4 regions of the Pseudoduganella sp. RAF19 genome follow, and region 2 is predicted to be linked to each of the others. Evidence: predicted binding sites of a transcription regulator. Region 2 holds the regulator's gene; each other region holds the start of a gene.
What was found. The regulator sigma-54, encoded in region 2, starts transcription at its own class of promoters, with help from an activator protein. The targets are predictions, from matches to a motif close to TGGCANGNAANCTGCTTT.
Positions count from the first base shown of each region.

Region 1: glnA (type I glutamate--ammonia ligase) is a predicted target of sigma-54. The motif match lies at 961-978, and genes of this name have one in related genera.
Region 3: AB4Z19_RS28130 (TorF family putative porin) is a predicted target of sigma-54. The motif match lies at 742-759, and genes of this name have one in related genera.
Region 4: AB4Z19_RS18515 (PEP-CTERM sorting domain-containing protein) is a predicted target of sigma-54. The motif match lies at 1,078-1,095, and genes of this name have one in related genera.

Region 1 is NZ_JBFREF010000005.1:344,254-346,449, forward strand. Features, by position in the region: gene AB4Z19_RS14855 (TonB-dependent receptor plug domain-containing protein) at 1-295, shown strand, start outside; gene AB4Z19_RS14860 (rhodanese-like domain-containing protein) at 365-820, opposite strand; gene glnA (type I glutamate--ammonia ligase) at 1,041-2,196, shown strand, end outside.
Region 2 is NZ_JBFREF010000006.1:219,709-221,904, forward strand. Features, by position in the region: gene lptB (LPS export ABC transporter ATP-binding protein) at 1-335, shown strand, start outside; gene AB4Z19_RS17860 (RNA polymerase factor sigma-54) at 345-1,826, shown strand; gene hpf (ribosome hibernation-promoting factor, HPF/YfiA family) at 1,894-2,196, shown strand, end outside.
Region 3 is NZ_JBFREF010000013.1:108,198-110,393, forward strand. Features, by position in the region: gene AB4Z19_RS28120 (YifB family Mg chelatase-like AAA ATPase) at 1-308, opposite strand, end outside; gene AB4Z19_RS28125 (accessory factor UbiK family protein) at 378-626, opposite strand; gene AB4Z19_RS28130 (TorF family putative porin) at 831-1,598, shown strand; gene AB4Z19_RS28135 (P-II family nitrogen regulator) at 1,610-1,948, shown strand; gene AB4Z19_RS28140 (ammonium transporter) at 1,960-2,196, shown strand, end outside.
Region 4 is NZ_JBFREF010000006.1:363,519-365,714, forward strand. Features, by position in the region: gene pepN (aminopeptidase N) at 1-255, shown strand, start outside; gene AB4Z19_RS18510 (hypothetical protein) at 365-793, shown strand; gene AB4Z19_RS18515 (PEP-CTERM sorting domain-containing protein) at 1,144-2,055, shown strand; gene AB4Z19_RS18520 (hypothetical protein) at 2,059-2,196, opposite strand, start outside.

The sequences.
Region 1 (2,196 bases), on a different contig from region 2:
GCTGGGTCCGTGGGGCGCAACCCTGCGCGCCACGCGCTACGGTTCGGTGCTGCAACCGGGCACCACCGCAGCGCTGGACTTCACCCTGGGCGCCAAGACCCTGGTGGATCTGGAAGGCCGCTACAAGATCACCAAGAACCTCAGCGCTGCTGTGGGTGCGGAGAACTTGTTCGACCAGTATCCGGATGCGTATCCGGCTGTGCTGAATGCAACGGGTAACGCACCGTTCGGTAACTACTCGCCGTTCGGCCGTTCCGGCCGCTTCATCTACGCACGATTGACGTACTCGCTGTAAGAACCAAGGGCGTAAAACAGGTGGCAGGCACGATGTGCCTGCCACCAGGTTTCTGCCTTGGGTTCTAAATCAGGCGCCGGTCCACGGCAAGCCGGCCTTGCACCAGCCGCCTACCTGCTTGCGGTGGCCTTCCGCATCCTTGTCCCCTTCAAAGCCTTCCAGAATGTCGTAGCACTCGGCATAGCCATTTTCGGTCGCCAGTTTGGCCGAATGGCGCGAGCGCACGCCGGAGCGGCACAGGAACAGCAGCACCTCGTTCTTGCCCGCCTGGGCCGCCAGCTGGGCCAGGAATTCCGGATTCGGCGTTCCGCCCGGATACAAACTCCACTGCACCGCGCCATGCTGGCCGGCGGGAATATTCACACGGCCAACCCAGTCGCGCTCGGCATTGGTGCGCACATCGATCAGCTTGACCGAGGAATCGCCCTGAATCAGGGCAAAAGCCTCCTGTGGCGTGACGGCACCAGCATAGCCGCCGGGCGATCGTTCGCGTGCCCGGTCCAGGATGTCAGAGGTGGAACTCATAGTTAGTTTTCCTTTATGATGGCATGCACCGCAATGATGCGTTTTCAGCTAATCGCCCAATTTCGCACCAAAGAAGTGCAAAATATCGCAAATGCACCGCGGTGGTGCGCACATCTTTGGCTCAACCGCAGGGGAGTGCTTGGCACGATTTCTGCTTAATGTACCATCAGCTTTTGCCGCAGCCTAGCGCGCGGCAGTTTATTCACTTAGGAGATATGCAATGGCAATGACCGCCGCAGACGTTCTGAAGATGGTAGCAGATCACGAAGTCAAGTTCGTGGACTTCCGTTTCGCCGATACCCGTGGCAAGGAACAGCACGTAACCGTGCCAGTTTCCCACTTCGACATCGACAAATTTGAGTCGGGCCACGCCTTCGACGGTTCTTCGATCGCTGGCTGGAAAGGCATTGAAGCCTCCGACATGATCCTGCTGCCGGACCCGAACACTGCCAATATCGATCCGTTCATGGAAGAGACCACGCTGTTCATGCAGTGCGACGTGATCGAGCCATCCGACGGCAAGGGCTATGACCGCGATCCACGCTCCATCGCCAAGCGCGCTGAAGCCTACCTGAAGTCCTCCGGCCTGGGCGATACCGCCTACTTCGGCCCGGAGCCAGAATTCTTCATCTTCGACTCCGTGAAGTGGAAGATCGACATGTCCGGCGCCATGGTGAAAGTGGACTCCGACGAAGCTTCCTGGTCGACCGACAAGGACATCGAAGGCGGCAACTCCGGCCACCGTCCAACCGTGAAGGGCGGCTACTTCCCAGTGCCTCCAGTCGACTCCTTCCAGGACATGCGCTCCGAAATGTGCCTGATCCTCGAATCCATGGGCATCCCGGTCGAAGTGCACCACCACGAAGTGGCTGGCGCCGGCCAGAACGAAATCGGCACCAAGTTCTCGACCCTGGTTGAGCGCGCCGACTGGACCCAGAACCTGAAATACGTGGTCTGGAACGTGGCCCACAGCTACGGCAAGACCGCTACCTTCATGCCTAAGCCTATCGTTGGCGACAACGGTTCCGGCATGCACGTGCACCAGTCGATCTGGAAAGACGGCAAGAACCTGTTCGCCGGCGACGGCTATGCTGGCCTGTCCGACTTCGCCCTGTACTACATCGGCGGCATCATCAAGCACGCCAAGGCACTGAACGCGATCACCAACCCAGGCACCAACTCCTACAAGCGTCTGGTTCCTGGCTTCGAAGCACCGGTGAAGCTGGCTTACTCGGCGCGTAACCGTTCCGCATCGATCCGTATCCCGCACGTGGCGAACCCGAAAGGCCGCCGCATCGAGACCCGTTTCCCGGACCCACTGGCTAACCCATACCTGTGCTTCGCGGCACTGATGATGGCCGGTCTGGACGGCGTGC
Region 2 (2,196 bases):
GCGAGAATCAGGCGCTGTCGCTGTCCGGTGGTGAGCGCCGCCGTGTTGAGATTGCACGGGCTCTTGCCACTAACCCACGCTTCGTTCTTCTGGACGAACCTTTTGCCGGCGTGGACCCGATTGCCGTGATCGAAATCCAACGGATTGTGCGTTTTCTGAAGGAGCGCAACATCGGCGTCTTAATTACCGACCACAATGTGCGTGAGACGCTCGGCATTTGCGACCGCGCCTACATCATCAACCAGGGTTCGGTACTGGCTTCCGGCCGCCCTGACGACATTATTGCTGACGAATCCGTGCGCCGCGTCTACCTCGGCGAACACTTCCGGATGTAAGAAAGGCCCATGAAACAATCACTGCAACTGCGAACTTCGCAACACCTGGCGCTTACGCCGCAACTGCAACAGTCGATCCGCCTGTTGCAGCTGTCGACGCTTGAGCTGCACCAGGAGTTGGAGCAGCTGCTCAGTGATAACCCATTACTGGAGCGGCTGGACGATCCACTGGACAATTCCGTGCGCCTGCTGGCGGACGGCGCCATCAGCCAGGGCAGCGGCAATGGCGAAGCGCCGCCGCAAGAAAACGGCCAGGCTGCCAGCGAAGGCGGCGAGGGCGCGGAAGCACCTGCGGCCGACGGCGAGAGCTATGAAGGCAACGGCGAGGGCGATGCTGTTGACGACTGGAGCAATTCCTCCAGCAGCAAGTCGCCCGATGATGAAGACGGCCGTCCGCAACTGGAAGCCAGCGGCTGCACGCTGCGCGAGCATTTGCTGGAGCAGATGCGCGTGACCGTGCAGGAACCGCGCGACCGCGCGCTGATGGAAATCATCATCGATGCGCTGGACGAAAACGGCTACCTGGAAGAGCCGTTGGAAGAAATCCATGCGCGTCTGCCGGAAGAGCTGGAAATCGAACTGGAAGAATTGCGTACGTCGCTGGCGCTGCTGCAGACTTTCGATCCCATTGGCGTGGGCGCGCGCAATGCGTCCGAGTGCCTGGCGCTGCAAATCAAGCGCTTGCCGAACATCCCGCTGGTAACGCGCCGCATGGCGCTATGCATCGTCGAGAAGCACCTGGCCTGGTTCGCCCAGCGTGAATTCAACAAGCTGAAAAAAGCCCTCGACTGCGACGACGAAGACCTGCGTGAAGCGCAGGCCGTGATCCGCCAGTGCAATCCGCATCCGGGCGCTGAATTTGCGTCAGACGTGTCAGACTACGTGGTGCCTGACGTGATCGTGAAGAAGGGGCGCAACGGCTGGATCGTCATGCTGAACAATGATGTGATGCCGCGCCTGCGTGTGAATGCGCTGTACGCCAGCCTGCTCAAGCAGGGCAAAGGCGAGAGCCAGATGAGCGCACAGCTGCAGGAAGCCAAGTGGCTGATCAAGAATATGCGCCAGCGTTTCGATACGATTTTGCGCGTTGCACAAGCGATCGTTGAAAGGCAGAAGAACTTTTTCAGTCATGGTGCAGTTGCCATGAGACCCCTTGTGTTGCGTGAAATAGCTGATACACTGGGACTACACGAGAGCACTATTTCTCGGGTAACAACTCAAAAATATATGCTCACCCCGCATGGAATGTTTGAGTTGAAGTACTTTTTTGGCAGCCACGTCGCAACCGAAGCCGGGGGTGAAGCTTCCTCTACTGCGATCCGTGCGCTGATCGTGCAATTGACAGGAGCTGAAGACCCTAAAAATCCTTTATCCGACAGTAAGATTGCGGACATGCTGGGAGAACAGGGCATGGTGATTGCGCGACGTACTGTTGCCAAGTATCGCGAAGCTCTGAAAATTCCTCCCGTTAGCCTCCGCAAGTCTTTGTAGTGCACGGTTCCGCTGCACGCCACCAGCGTGTACGAACTAGTAAGCGACATCATCTTTAGGAGTGTGTATGAATCTCACCATCAGTGGACATCATGTCGAAGTGACCCCAGCGATTCGCGAGTACGTGCAGAACAAGCTGGAGCGGGTTAAGCGCCATTTCGATCAAGTGATTGATATTGCTGTCATCCTGACTGTAGATAACCTCACCGAGAAAGAAAAACGTCAAAAAGCGGAGATCAATCTGCGTATGTCGGGTAAGACTGTGTATGTGGAGAGCCTGTCGCAAGACCTGTATGCCGCCATCGATACGCTGATCGACAAACTGGACCGCCAGGTCATGAAGTACAAGGCCCGCGTCCAGAATCACAAC
Region 3 (2,196 bases), on a different contig from region 2:
CGGTCGAGGGATTGGGCAGATAGTTGACCAGAGGCGGCCAGAATGCCGAGTGCTATCGGCAAATCGAAGCGCCCGGATTCCTTCGGCAGGTCGGCAGGAGCCAGGCTTACCGTGATGCGTTGAGCGGGCATGTCATAGCCCGTGTTGAGGATCGCTGCGCGCACCCGGTCACGGGATTCTTTGACCTCGGTGTCGGCGAGGCCGACGATGTGGAACGCAGGTAAGCCGTTGGCCAGATGCACTTCCACTGAGACTTCCAGCGCCTGCATTCCGGCCAGCGCCCGGCTCTTGAGGACAGCGATGCTCATAGACCCTCCTGTGTGGAGGAATCGTAGAGCTTTTCGCCTCAAAGGAATTGAGGCGTCACAAAGGCGGGCTTATTTGTTGTCGTCGGCCAGCTTGGCTTCCAGTTCGGCCAGGCGCTGCTCGACCAGCTCCAGCTTGGCGCGGGTTTTTTCCAGCATCTGACGCTGGATATCGAATTCTTCGCGGGTCACCAGATCCAGTTTGGCGAAACCCTGGGTCATCATTGCCTTGACGTTCTTTTCGATGTCCTTGGCGGGCGAATTTTCGATGGCCTGATTGATCTTGCCCTGAAGATCATTAAAAAAATTGTTCATATCCATATGGTTTCCCGTGTGTGTGATGTGTGCGCACCACGCTGGTGCAACTGCGGCTTTATTTGGTGCGGCCGCTTGTCATAGCATCGGCTTATGCAGTTATAACACGCCCACAATGCGCTGGCACGTATTCTGCTACTGACAGGTAAAGCTTGCCGATTAAGCCTGAATTTTAAACCGCAATAAAAATTCACTCAAAAGGAAATCGCCATGAATCACCTGAGCAAGAACCTGACTCTCGCAGCCGCCATTGCCCTGGCAATGGCAACTATGGGGGCGGGCCTGGCCCAAGCGGAAGAACAAGCCGCTGCAGCACCGGAAGCAAAGCCGGATCATGAGATCTCCTTCAACGCCGCCGTAACCAGCGATTACCGCTACCGTGGTATTTCGCAAACCCGCCTGAAGCCAGCCCTGCAGGGTGGCGCGGACTACGTCAACAACCCGACTGGTCTGTATGTGGGTACCTGGGCGTCCACTATCAAGTGGATCGACGACGCCGGTGGCGACGACAAAGTCGAATGGGATATTTACTTCGGAAAACGCGGCGAAATTATGCCGGATATTTCCTATGACGTTGGCTTCCTGGCCTATATCTACCCCGACCACGGACTGACGCCCGCACCGACCACGAAGGAACTGTACGCCCAGATCGGCTACGGTCCCTTCGCCCTGAAGTATTCGCACTCGATCAGCAATCTGTTCGGTTTCGCTGACTCGAAGAACAGCGGCTACATCGATGGCATGTTCAATTACGACGTCTATGACGGTTGGACGGTGAATGCGCACGTTGGCCATCAGAAGGTCCACCACAACAGCGCGGTCAGCTACACCGACTGGAAACTGGGCGTAACCAAGGACTTCGGCATTGCCACCGTGTCCCTGGCCTACGTGGATACCAATACTAAGGCCTACATCGGGCCCTACAACAAAGATCTGGGCAAGGCAGCTGCCGTGCTGATGATTTCCAAGACTTTCTAAGCGAGGCCAGTATGAAAATGATTACCGCCATTATCAAGCCGTTCAAGCTGGACGAAGTGCGTGAAGCGCTGTCGGCCATCAACGTGCAAGGTATTACGGTCACCGAAGTGAAAGGCTTCGGCCGCCAGAAGGGCCACACCGAGCTGTATCGCGGCGCGGAATATGTGGTCGACTTCCTGCCAAAAACCAAGATCGAAGCGGCCGTGGATGACGCTATCGTCGAGCAGGCGATCGAAGCGATCGAAGGCGCAGCGCGCACCGGCAAGATCGGCGACGGCAAGATCTTCGTCACCGATCTGGAACAGGTTATCCGTATCCGTACCGGCGAAACCGGCAACGACGCTCTTTAAGGGGAACTGGAATGAAAAAAACGATGACAAAATGGCTGGCCGGGATGTCGCTGGTGCTGGCGGCCGCCGTTCCTGCCTGGGCGCAGGATGCCAAGCCGGCTGAGGCGCCGGCCGCGGCCGCGACCGCAGCTGCTCCGGCTGCTGCGACGCCGGCGCCAGTGGCCGCCGCGCCTGCTGCGGCGCCCGCTGCCGCTGCGGCCCCGGCTCCAGCCGCGGCGCCCGCTGCCGCGCCGGTGCCGCAGAAGGGC
Region 4 (2,196 bases), 140 kb from region 2:
GCCGAGCAGACCGCGGCGGAACGCCTGGCCCAGCTGCCCGTGCTGGACAAGGCTGCCGGTCCGGTCTTCATGCGCACTTACGCTACGCGCATGATCCCGGCCAGCTGCACGGCCGACAGCGTGGCACGCCTGGCGGCGGCAGCCGAGCAGGATAAGGAGCTGTCCGCCGGTACGCGCCGCGCACTGCTTGTGACGCATCAGGAAGACGCCCGCTGCGTGACCATCCGCAAGGCGCTCACCGTTCCGCTGAGCTGATCGGTGAAGGCGCTGCCCGCCGGCGGCGCCATTGCATTTTGCTATCGATACGCCGGTGCTCAGGCGCCGGCGTATAGTGGTTTTGCTCCTCCATCACTGGGAGAAGACCATGAAAGCGACCCTCCTCACTGCGTTACTGTGCGTGCTGCCGCTCGCGGCCGGCGCCCAGTCAACGGAATCCCGGGACAGCACCGTCCGCGTGCCGGCACCGTGGAGCATCGACCTGCCAGATCATGCACTCGGCATGGTCCTCACCAATTTCGACAGCTACCAGGGCGCGTACGACCTGTCCGATGGGCGTGTCCTGTACCTCACCTCGCGCGGGCATGCCATGTACGCCCAGATCGGTGACCAGGACAAAGTCCGGGTGGTGGGCGCCACTGCCGACAGTTTTGTGGCCGTGGACCGCAGCCTCAAGCTCAGCCTGAACCAGCGGATGGACGGTGAAGTGCGCGGCGATGTGCTCTACATACCGCAAGCCAGCGCCCTTGCCGGCTTGCCGGTGAAGCCTGTTTTACTCACTTTTGGCGGTAATTAGCGCCTTTCCGACCCAGCCGGGCCCCGTCGTGGTGGCCCGGCCTTCCATTTAATTGCTGACTTGCAACAATTCGAGAGAATTGAAGGGCATTCTATTGCTTACAATGCGCCCGTTTGATCCCAATCCAAGATACCGCTCCTCCCAGCGGTTTTCCCCACCCTCCGGTGCCGCAAGGCCCGGAGGCTTTTTTTTGTCGAAAATTTTGACAGTTGAGGGCAGGTACTTATTTAAAAGTAAACGATAAGCTTTTGATAATTAAAGAAATGATGTAAAAATTTTAACGTTGGCATTGAATTTGCTCTTTGGGGCCGGTGTCCTGATCAAAACCAAACCAAGGAAGAAATTCAACAATGAAAAATTTGTCCAAGCTGCTGGGAATTTTGCTGCTGAGCCTGACGGCTTCGGCCGCCACCGCAGGCCCTGTGATCATTGCCGGTACCGATGCTGATGACCACGGTTTCGCCACCGGCACGACCAATATGACCGGCTGGCTGTTCATGCAAAAGGCATTCGAGAACATCGCAGGCCAGGTCAGCAACGGCAGGAACTCCATCGTCTGCCTGGGCTGCAACGGCTCGCAGGCCGGCGCTGCCTTTGATTCGTCCACCCAGAACTCCGCGCTGACCGGCTCCTGGACGTTTGCCAACCTGACTTCGCTGAGCGATATCAGCGGCTTCTTCGATGGCACGGGCGCGGTCAACATCGGCAATGCCGGCATCATCTACATGCCGACCGTGGAAAGCAATATCATTGGCGGCATCAGCGACGCCCAGCTGGCGCTGGTCAATGCCCAGGGTGCTGCGCTGAACAGCTATCTGGCGGCAGGCGGTGGCCTGTTCACGCAGGAGCAGGCCAACTCTGCCATCGGCTACGGCTGGCTGACTTCCCTGCTGCCCGGTCTGATTGTGCAGGGCGATAACGGTGGTCCGTCAACCGACACCAGCCAGCTGACGCTGACCGCAGCCGGTAACGCTGCCTTCCCGGGCCTGACCAATGCCGACGCCAGCAATGCTACGCCCTGGCACGCCTGGTTCTCCGGCAACTTCGGTGGTTTGCAAACCCTGATCACCGGCCCGATCTTCAATGATGCGGGCGGCACTTTCCCCGGCGCTGTGGTGCTGGGTGGCGGGGCCGGTACGGTGATCAGCTGCGGCTCGCCGGGCCAGCCGGCTTGCGACGTGCCCGAGCCGGATAGCCTGCCGCTGATGGGCTTCGGCCTGCTGGGCATGGTGTACACCATGCGCCGCCGCTTCGGCAAATAAGCCCTATAACCTGGCCAGGTCGGGCCCGTCCTTGCGGCCTAGCCAGGTGGTTTCGAAACGCTTACGGGCAGCGGCCAGCGCGGCAGTGTCGCCGCGCTGACGATAGACCTCGATCAGGCCACGCAACGCCCAGCCATTGCT